Azospirillum brasilense: one gene and its partner. The protein of the gene in region 2 interacts with the protein of the main gene of each other region in a pairwise test. Links are inferred from orthologs where the notes say so. Each region holds a gene or a part of one and is shown on either strand. Other genes may lie near its edges.

Region 1 (4,671 bases), on a different replicon or contig from region 2:
TCTATTTGTGAAACGCGACCCCTTCCCAGCGCTTTTCCCCTCCCTCGCCCAGCGGGGGAGGGTCAGGGAGGGGGCAAACGCCAGCCGAACGGGGTTAAGCATGACCGACACCGCCGTCATCGACAGCACGGACACCGACACCGACACCATCATCGCGGAGATCGCCGCGGCGCTGAAGGCACGGGGCGTGGTGCCCTATCTCGGGCCGGGCGCCTTCGCGCTGCTGCCGGAGGCTGACTGCCCGATCCCGCGCACCTCGCTGGAACTGGCGCAGCGGCTGAACGCCAAGGTCGCCGCACCGGGCCGCATCCGCAGCCAGCTGACCGCGGTCGCCCAATTCATCGAATCGCGCCGCCACCGCAAGACGCTGGACGGCATCCTGAACGAGATCTTCAAGCGCGAGGTCCCGGCCACGCCGGTTCACGCGTGGCTGGCCACCCTGCCCGCACCGCCGATGATAGTCGATGTCTGGTACGACAACACGCTGGAAAGCCTGCTGACCGCCGACACGGGGCGGAGTTGGGGCCAGATACAGGGCCTGTCCCACCCGCAGGGCGTCGGCGAATGGGTGAAATACTACGCGCCCGGCGGCGTGGAGGTTGAAGCCGGCGCGGCGTCGGGCTGGGAGACCCTGCTCTACAAGCCGTCGGGCAGTGCCGCCCCGGCGGGGAACTACCTGATTTCCGACAGCGACTTTGTCGAGATCCTCACGGAGATCGACATCCAGACGCCGATCCCCGCCGTCGTGCAGGAGCGCCGGGCGGGCCGGAGCTTCCTCTATCTCGGCTGCCGCTTCGATCAGGAAATTCAGCGCACCTTCGCCCGCCAGATCGCCAAGCGCTCGTCGGACAAGCACTGGGCGGTGATCGAAGGCGAACTGTCGAAGAACGAGGCGCGCTTCCTGGAGCTGCAGAACATCACCCGCCTCGACCTGCCTCTGGACGAGGCCGTCCGGCGGATCAGCGGCGCAATGGGGACGTAAAACACTCCTCTCCCCAGAGGGGAGAGGGGACATTCTTGTGTCGCTTGTTCCTTTACGCCGCGACCGGAACCGCCAGGGCGTCGATCTCCTGCTGGGCAGCGGCCAGCGCCTTGGCGCGGGCGTCCGGACCCATGCCGACGCCCTCGGCGCGGATCACCGTCACGTCGGTGACGCCCAGGAAGCCCAGCACCGTGCGCAGGAAGGCCTCCTGATGGTCCAGCGCGCTCATCGCGGCGTTGGTCGAGTAGACGCCGCCGCGCGTCGAGGCGATGTAGACCTTCTTGCCGCCGGCCAGACCGACCGGGCCGGTCTCGGTGTAGCGGAAGGTGCGGCCGGCCTGGGCGATGCGGTCGATCCAGGCCTTGAGCTGGGTCGGGACCGTGAAGTTGTACATCGGGGCGCCGATCACCACGACGTCGGCGGCCAGGAACTCATCGACCAGCGCGTCGGTCAGGGCCAGCTCCTCCTGCTGGCGGGCGGTCAGGCCCTCCAGGTTGCGGAACTTCACAACCTGCATCAGCTCGCCGGTCAGGTGATCCGGCGGAGCGACGGTCAGGTCGCGGACGGACACCTCGGCGTCCGGCGTCGCTTGGCGCAGCGCCGCGACGATCGAGGCGGTGAGCTGGCGCGAAACGGAGGCGTCGCCCAGCGGGCTGGAGTCGATGCGAAGGATCTTCATGGTCACGTCTTCCTGTCCGGGAAGCGGGGCGCCAGTCCGGCACCGTCACCGCTTCGGTTTGTCTCGGGAGTGACCATAAGCCCGCTTACGCCAATCGATTGAGCCCCGATTTCGCCAATCTTCGTTGCATGGATTGGAACAATCCTCGGTCAGCGCACCCGATTGCCGCCCTTGAACACGACCATCTCGCCGCTCTTCATGACGGTCCAATTCTCGTCACGGGTCAGGGGGCGGGTGGCGACCACCGTCACCACGTCGTCGGGCGTCGTCTCCTTGGCGAAATCGACGCTCATGTCCTCGTCGATCAGCGTCGCCGGGCCGAAGGGAGCCTTGCGGGTGAGCCAGGCGAGGTTGGTCGCGCAATGGCACCACAGGTACCGCCCGTCGCTGAGCAGCATGTTGAAGACGCCCAGCGTGCCGAGGTCGGTGGCGAGGTCGCGGATCAACCGCATCAGGGCGCCGCTGCTCTTGGGCGGCTCCGGATACTGCATGCGGATCTGGTCGAGCAGCCAGCAGAAGGCGTGCTCGCTGTCCGTCGTCCCGACTGGTTCGTAGAAGGTCAGCGTCCGTTCCTTGATGCCCTTGAGCTGGCCGTTGTGGGCGAAGGTCCAGACGCGGCCCCACAGCTCCCGCGTGAAGGGGTGGGTGTTCTCCAGCGACACCCGGCCGCGGTTGGCGCGGCGGATGTGGGAGATCACCACGCAGGACTTGATCGAATAGCTGCTGACCAGCCGCGCGATCTCCGACTCGCAGCTCGGCGCCGGGTCGTGGAAGGTGCGGCAGCCCTTCCCTTCGTAAAAGGCGATTCCCCAGCCGTCGCGGTGCGGACCGGTCTGCCCGCCGCGGCGCATCAGGCCGCGAAAGCTGAAGCAGATGTCCGTGGGCACGTTGGCGCTCATGCCCAGGAGTTCGCACATGGATCGGCCCCCATCGCTGAAATGTCGGGTTTCAAACAGGACGGGGGCAAACCTACGACAGTCCGGGTTGTCCCGTCACCCCTTTGCGGGTGGTGGGCAGGGCGGCATCCCGGCGCGGGCGCAGCCTTCCAACTTGCCCTCGGGCGCTCCGGCGGCCAGCCCGATCCAGGCGTCCACCCGCTCCGCCTCGAATCCGCAATCACAGCGGTCGCCCACCTGCATCAGCGGACGGCGGATCAGCAGCGGCGTTTTCAGCATCAGCGCCAGGGCCGCGGCCTCGTCCAACGCGTCCGGATCGACCTCCCCGCTCTTCACCGCCGGGGCGGCGCGGTTGAACCACTCGGCCACCGGGCGGTCGCCGAAGAAGGGGCGCAGGCGGTCCGCCGTCCAGGGCTCGGACAGCAGGTCGCGGGCGTGGACGGTGTGCCCGGCCTCCGCCAGCAGGGCCTTCTGGCGGTTGTTGCCGGCGCAGCCGGGCTTTTCGAAGAAGATCACGTCGGCCATGGTCGCGGTCACCCCTGCTTGAGCGCCGGGGAGCGGGCGAGCAGCCCGTCCACCTGGGCGCAGATTTCGTCGTAGACTTTGCGGTCGAGCTTGCGCAGCCAGCGCGGCGGGATGGTCTCCACCCCGTAGGTGGCGCCGGCCAGCATGCCGGCGATGGCGCCGGTGGTGTCGGCGTCCCCGCCCTGGTTGACGGTCTCGACGACGCAGGATTCCACGGAGTCGGTCTGGAAATAATAATGCATGACCGTCTGCATCGTATCGACGATGTAGGCGGTGGCCAGGCCCCGGTAGGGCTGGAATTTGAACGGACGGTGCTTCGCGATGAGCTTGTTCGATTCGTCGCGCACGTCGCGCACGCTGCCGCCCAGCACCAGACGGCGCACCATGTGGCCGAGCGTCAGGGTCGCCGCGTCGGACATCGCGTTGCAATGGGTGATGTGCGCCTGTTCCACCGTCCAGCGCTCGAAGGCCGCGTCGTCGCCCAGCGTCGCCAGGGCGACCGGCAGGTTGCGCATCGCCGCCCCGTTGCCGGCGTGATACTCGCTCTCCGGCTCCGACAGGGTGCCGTGCATGATGAAGCGGCGGATGCCGCGCCGTGTCGTGTCCCCGACATCGACGGGAACGCCCTTCAGCCAGACGGCGAACTCCTCCGCCGCGCGGCGGGCGTCCCACTCCGGGGCGGCCAGGATGGCGCGGCCGAGATGGATCGACATCTCGGTGTCGTCGGTCACCTGCCCGGCGGGCAGCTTCAGCCAGCCGCCGCCCTTGATGTGCTTGTGCACGCCGTATTGGTGGGCAATCTCGCCCTTTGTCAGAAACTCGACGGTGGCGCCCAGCGCGTCGCCGCAGGCCAGCCCGAGATAGGCGCCCAGCGCGCGTGAGCGGATGGAATGGTCAGTCATGGGCCGGATCTGTCCCGTGATCGGTTGTCAGAGAAGCGACACCCCCACCCTGTAGTCCCCGCCGACGACCAGATACTCGCCCTCTCCCTTGAAGGGGTAACGGGGCAGGATGTCGCGGAAGAAGACCACCTTGGTGAGCGGCACCCAGGTTTCGAGGATGTAGTCCCCGAACTGGCCGGCGATGTCGCGCTCGATGGAAAAGGAGCTGAGGTTGTTGAGGCGCAGGACCGCCGTGCGCTTGTCGGGGCGCGCGACGATGTGGTGCTCCTCGAAATCGTTGACGCCGCGGTAGAGCCGGATGTGGCTGGCGCGGGACGGCATCGGCGCGTCCGGCCAGCCGCGGCGCATCCACCACTGGCAATATTCGTACAGCAGGTCGAGCTGCAGGTTGATGTTGTTGTTGTGGAAGCGGGTGGCGACCTTCTCCTCGCCGTAGGTCCGCCACGCGTCGGAGGCGAAGCGCAGGATCGGCTCCTTGTGATAGGTGGGCAGCAGACCGAAGCGGCTCTCCACCCAGCCTTTCAGCACAGCCCCCTCGGCGTTGTTGCTGTCGAACAGCCACCCCTTCAGCAGGCGCAGGTAGCTGGCGCGGTAGCGCCGCCGTCCGTCCGTGCCCTCGGCGCCGGAAAAGTCCGGGTTCAGCCCGAAGGTGAAGGCCATGTAGTGCTGGAAGATGTCGGCGGCGAT
Region 2 (4,898 bases):
AGTACTGGCGTAACAAGGGCGAGGGCCAGCGCCGCCGCTTCCTCGCCTTCGAGGGCAGCTACCACGGCGACACCTTTGGCGCGATGGCGGCGGGGGTCGGCTCCGGCTTCTACGAGCCGTTCCAGGAGTTGCTGTTCGCCGTCGACCGCATGCCCTACCCGGCCACCTGGGACGACGACCCGGAGGTCGAGGCGAAGGAGGCCGCGGCGCTGGCCTGGCTCGACCGCTGGCTGGCTGCCAACGGGACGGAGATGGTCGCCGTCATCATCGAACCGCTGGTCCAGGGCGCGTCGGGCATGCGCTTCTGCCGTCCGGAGTTCCTGCGGGCCATGGCGGCGCGGGTGCGGGCGGCGGCCGGTCTGGTGATCTTCGACGAGGTGATGACCGGCTTCGGCCGCACCGGCGCCCTGTTCGCCAGCCAGAAGGCCGGGGTCGCGCCGGACCTGATCTGCCTGTCCAAAGGGCTGACCGGCGGTTTCCTGCCGCTGTCGGTCACCGCCTGCGGCGCTTCGATCTACGAGGCGTTCCTCGGCGCCGGCTTCGACCGGGCCTTCGCCCACGGCCACAGCTTCACCGCCAACCCGCTGGGCTGCGCCGCGGCCCTGGCCTCGCTCGACCTGACCACCTCGGCGGAGACCGCAGCGAACCTCGCGCGCATCGAGGCGCGGCACCGCGCCGCCATCGCCGATCTGTCCGGCCACCCGAAGCTGTCGCGCGGGCGCGTCATGGGCACCATCGCCGCCATCGAGGTGACCGACGCCCAGGGCTACACCGCCGCGGTCGGGCAGACGCTGAAGCGCTTCTTCCTGGAGCGGGGATTGCTGCTGCGCCCGCTCGGCCCCGTGATATACCTGCTGCCGCCCTACTGCGTGACGGACGGGCAGCTGGACCGCGCCTACGCCGCGATCCGCGACGCCGCCGATACCCTTCTCTGATTCGCTTTTCCCGAGGACCGACCATGCCCGACACCGCCATGCAGACCGCGGATCCCACTGCCGCCTCCACCACCGCCCGGCGCTGGACCCGCGAGGACATCCTGGCCCTGTTCGAGCTGCCTTTCATGGAGCTGCTGCATCGCGCCCACGAGACGCACCGCCAGCATCACGACCCGAACAAGGTCCAGCTCTCCACCCTGCTGAACATCAAGACCGGCGGCTGTCAGGAGGACTGCAAGTACTGCGCGCAGAGCGTGAAGTACGACACCGGCGTCGAGGCGGAGAAGCTGCTGGACCGCGCCCAGGTGCGCGCCGCCGCGGAGAAGGCCAAGCAGGCGGGCGCCGGCCGCTTCTGCATGGGTGCTGCGTGGCGCGAGCTGAAGGACCGCGACGTCGAGAAGCTGGCGAACATCGTCCGCGACGTGAAGGATCTGGGGCTGGAAGCCTGCATGACGCTGGGCATGCTGACCCGCCCGCAGGCCGACGCGCTGAAGGACGCGGGCCTCGACTACTACAACCACAACCTCGACACGTCGGAGGAGTTCTACGAGCAGATCGTCTCCACCCACAGCTACCGTGACCGGCTGGACACGCTGGCCAACGTCCGCGACGCCGGGCTGAAGGTCTGTTCCGGCGGCATCGTCGGGCTGGGGGAGAGCCGGGTGGACCGCGCCGGCCTGCTGGAGACTCTGGCGAACCTGTCGCCGCAGCCGGAAAGCGTGCCGATCAACAAGCTGGTGTCGGTCGCCGGCACCCCGCTGGGCGGCGTCGACGCGCTGGACGCCTTCGAGTTCATCCGCACCATCGCGGTCGCCCGCATCCTGATGCCGCGCTCCTACGTCCGCCTGTCGGCGGGCCGCCGCTCGCTCAGCGACGAGGGGCAGGCGCTCTGTTTCTACGCCGGCGCGAACTCCATCTTCTATGGGGACAAGCTGCTGACCACCGGCAACCCGGAGCATGAGGCCGACCGGCGGCTGTTCGACCGGCTGGGGCTGGAGGCCGACGGCGGCGCCCACTGACGCGCCGGCGTCCCCGGCCCCTGCGCAAGAAAAAGCCAGGGGGAGGACGCCGAGCATGGACGACATCGCCGCCAAAGCACCCAAGACCCACTACACCTCGGCGGAGGTCACGGCCCTGTCGCATCTCTACAGGGCCGAGATCTACCGCAGCACCGTCTGGCGCACCCGGCTGGACGCCACCACCAACTGGGCGGTGGTGACCACCGGGATCGCCCTGTCGCTGACCTTCAGCAGCGCCACCGCCTCCCCCCTGCCGCTGGTGCTGGTGGGGCTTCTGGTCGCCGTGTTCCTCTACATCGAGGCGCGGCGCTACCGCTTCTTCGACTTCTGGCGAATCCGCGCCCATGTGCTGGAGCTGTACTTTCTCGGCCCCATCCTGCGCGGCCAGGGCGACCAGTTCGCCCGGGGCTGGAACGAGACGCTGTTCCAGGACTATCAGAACCCCAACCTGCACATCACCTACCTGGAGGCGGTGGGCCGCCGGCTGCGGCGGAACTACGGCTGGATCTTCCTGATCCAGGTGGTGGCCTATCTGGGAAAGCTGATGATCCACCCGGTCCCGCTGTCGAGCCTGGACGAGCTGTTCGCGCGGGCGACCATCGGGCCGGTACCGGGGGAGATCGTCCTGCTCTGCGGCCTCGCCTTCCACGGCACTTGGATGGCCATCGCCTTCCGGACCTTCCGCAGCCGCCGCGGCGCCGATCGCGAACGCCCGCCCCCGCCCACCACCGACGCCGTGCTCGATCTGGCCCGCGGTCCATGAGGGCCAGGGCGAATTTCCCTTTTCGCGCAAGGGATAAGGGGTAGTTTTCCGTCTGGCCTGCCCCTTTCGCGCGCCGTGGCATAAATGGGATCAGCACCGTCGCGCTCACGCTATGCAACGGATCGTCTTGTGTTCTCCTTCCGCGGGGGGCTAGAAGGGGCTCCATCGGATGCGGTTGCGCGGTCATACCAGAAGGACACCCGTTCGCAGGGCTGATCTTCACCGGTTCCCCGCACAGCCGACGGCCGGACGACCATAGAGGTGAACGAGGATTTCACGATGGCGAGCCAGGGCGAGAACAAGTGGGTTTACTGCTTCGGTGCCGATGCCACCGAAGGCCGGGCGGACATGAAGAACCTGCTCGGCGGCAAGGGAGCCAATCTGGCCGAGATGGCCAATCTGGGCCTCCCGGTTCCTCCGGGTTTCACCATCACAACCGAGGTCTGCACCTATTTCTATGCCAACGGCCGCAACTATCCGCCGGAGCTGAAGGCCCAGGTGGACGCCGCGGTCAAGCAGCTGGAGCAGGCCATGGGCGCCACCTTCGGCGATCCGGCCAACCCACTGCTGGTCTCGGTGCGCTCCGGCGCCCGCGCCTCCATGCCGGGCATGATGGACACGGTGCTGAATCTCGGCCTGAACGACGCGACCGCCGCCGGCCTCGCCAAGCGCTCGGGCGACGCCCGATTCGCCTACGACAGCTACCGCCGCTTCATCCAGATGTACTCGAACGTGGTGCTGGACGTTGACCACCACCACTTCGAGGAGATCCTGGACAACCACAAGCGCGACAAGAACCACAACCTCGACACCGATCTGAGCGCCGCCGACTGGCAGGCCGTCATCGAGGACTATAAGAAGGCCGTCGAGCACGAACTCGGCAAGCCCTTCCCGCAGGACGTGCAGGAGCAGCTGTGGGGTGCCGTCGGCGCCGTGTTCGGCTCCTGGATGAACGCCCGCGCGATTACCTACCGCAAGCTGCACGACATCCCCGCCGACTGGGGCACCGCCGTCAACGTGCAGTGCATGGTGTTCGGCAACATGGGCAACGACTGCGCCACCGGCGTGGCCTTCACCCGCAACCCGTCCACCGGCGAGAACGCCTTCTACGGCGAATACCTCGTCAACGCCCAGGGCGAGGACGTGGTGGCCGGCATCCGCACGCCGCAGCACCTGACCATCGCCGGCAAGGAGGCCAACAAGTCCGACCTGCCCGCCATGGAAGAGGTCATGCCGGAGGTCTTCAACCAGCTCAATGAGGTCCGCCTCACGCTGGAGAAGCACTACCGCGACATGCAGGACATCGAGTTCACGGTCCAGCAGAACAAGCTGTTCATGCTGCAGACCCGCAACGGCAAGCGCACCGCCCCGGCGGCGCTGAAGATCGCCGTCGATCTGGCCGACGAAGGCCTGATCGACAAGGCCGAGGCCGTGCGCCGCATCGATCCGGCCTCGCTCGACCAGCTCCTCCACCCGACGCTGGACCCGAAGGCGGAGCGCAAGGTCATCGCCAAGGGCCTGCCGTCGTCGCCGGGTGCGGCCTCGGGCAAGGTCGTCTTCACCGCCGACGAGGCGGAGACGCTGGCCGGCCAGGGCGAGGCGGTCATCCTCTGCCGCGTGGAGACCTCTCCGGAGGACATCCACGGCATGCACGCCGCCCGCGGCATCCTGACCACCCGCGGCGGCATGACCAGCCACGCCGCCGTGGTGGCCCGCGGCATGGGCCGCGCCTGCGTGTCGGGCGCCGGTGACCTGCGCGTGGACTACAAGTCCAGGACCATGTCGGTCCGCGGCGTCACCATCAAGGAAGGCGACATCGTCACCATCGACGGTTCGACCGGCGAGGTGATGCTGGGCGAGGTGCCGACGATCCAGCCGGAGCTGTCGGGCGACTTCGCCACGCTGATGGGCTGGGCCGATTCGCTGCGCCGCATGAAGATCCGCACCAACGCGGAGACCCCGCTGGACGCCCGCACCGCGCGGAAGTTCGGCGCGGAGGGCATCGGCCTGTCGCGCACCGAGCACATGTTCTTCGACCCGGACCGCATCCTGGCGGTGCGCGAGATGATCCTGGCGGAGAGCGAGGCCGGCCGCCGCGCCGCGCTTGCCAAGCTGGAGCCCTTCCAGAAGAAGGACTTCGCCGAGCTGTTCACGATCATGTCGGGCCTGCCGGTGACCATC

The links. The genes of interacting proteins can lie anywhere in the genome.
Region 1: the proteins of bioB (region 2) and H1Q64_RS00965 interact in binary tests that used the Escherichia coli proteins (3 or more experiments, as listed by UniProt). The link is inferred for Azospirillum brasilense from one-to-one orthologs.

What each region holds. Positions count from the first base shown.
Region 1 is NZ_CP059449.1:190,489-195,159, forward strand. Bases 695-3,423 are described here. They hold H1Q64_RS00965 (class II glutamine amidotransferase), read right to left. Parts: upstream 2,579-3,423; coding sequence 1,811-2,578; downstream 695-1,810. Other genes in these bases: H1Q64_RS00955 (SIR2 family protein), read left to right, coding at 695-982; H1Q64_RS00960 (FMN-dependent NADH-azoreductase), read right to left, coding at 1,035-1,661; H1Q64_RS00970 (ArsC/Spx/MgsR family protein), read right to left, coding at 2,654-3,082; draG (ADP-ribosyl-[dinitrogen reductase] hydrolase), read right to left, coding at 3,091-3,423. In the rest of the region: H1Q64_RS00950 (DegT/DnrJ/EryC1/StrS family aminotransferase), read left to right, coding at 1-11; more of H1Q64_RS00955, read left to right, coding at 101-694; more of draG, read right to left, coding at 3,424-3,984; H1Q64_RS00980 (NAD(+)--dinitrogen-reductase ADP-D-ribosyltransferase), read right to left, coding at 4,012-4,671.
Region 2 is NZ_CP059453.1:627,648-632,545, reverse strand. The notes cover bases 1-2,956. They hold bioB (biotin synthase BioB), read left to right. Parts: upstream 1-958; coding sequence 959-1,954; downstream 1,955-2,956. Other genes in these bases: H1Q64_RS32630 (DUF2270 domain-containing protein), read left to right, coding at 2,010-2,717; bioA (adenosylmethionine--8-amino-7-oxononanoate transaminase), read left to right, coding at 1-935. In the rest of the region: ppdK (pyruvate, phosphate dikinase), read left to right, coding at 2,997-4,898. UniProt on the Escherichia coli protein: Catalyzes the conversion of dethiobiotin (DTB) to biotin by the insertion of a sulfur atom into dethiobiotin via a radical-based mechanism.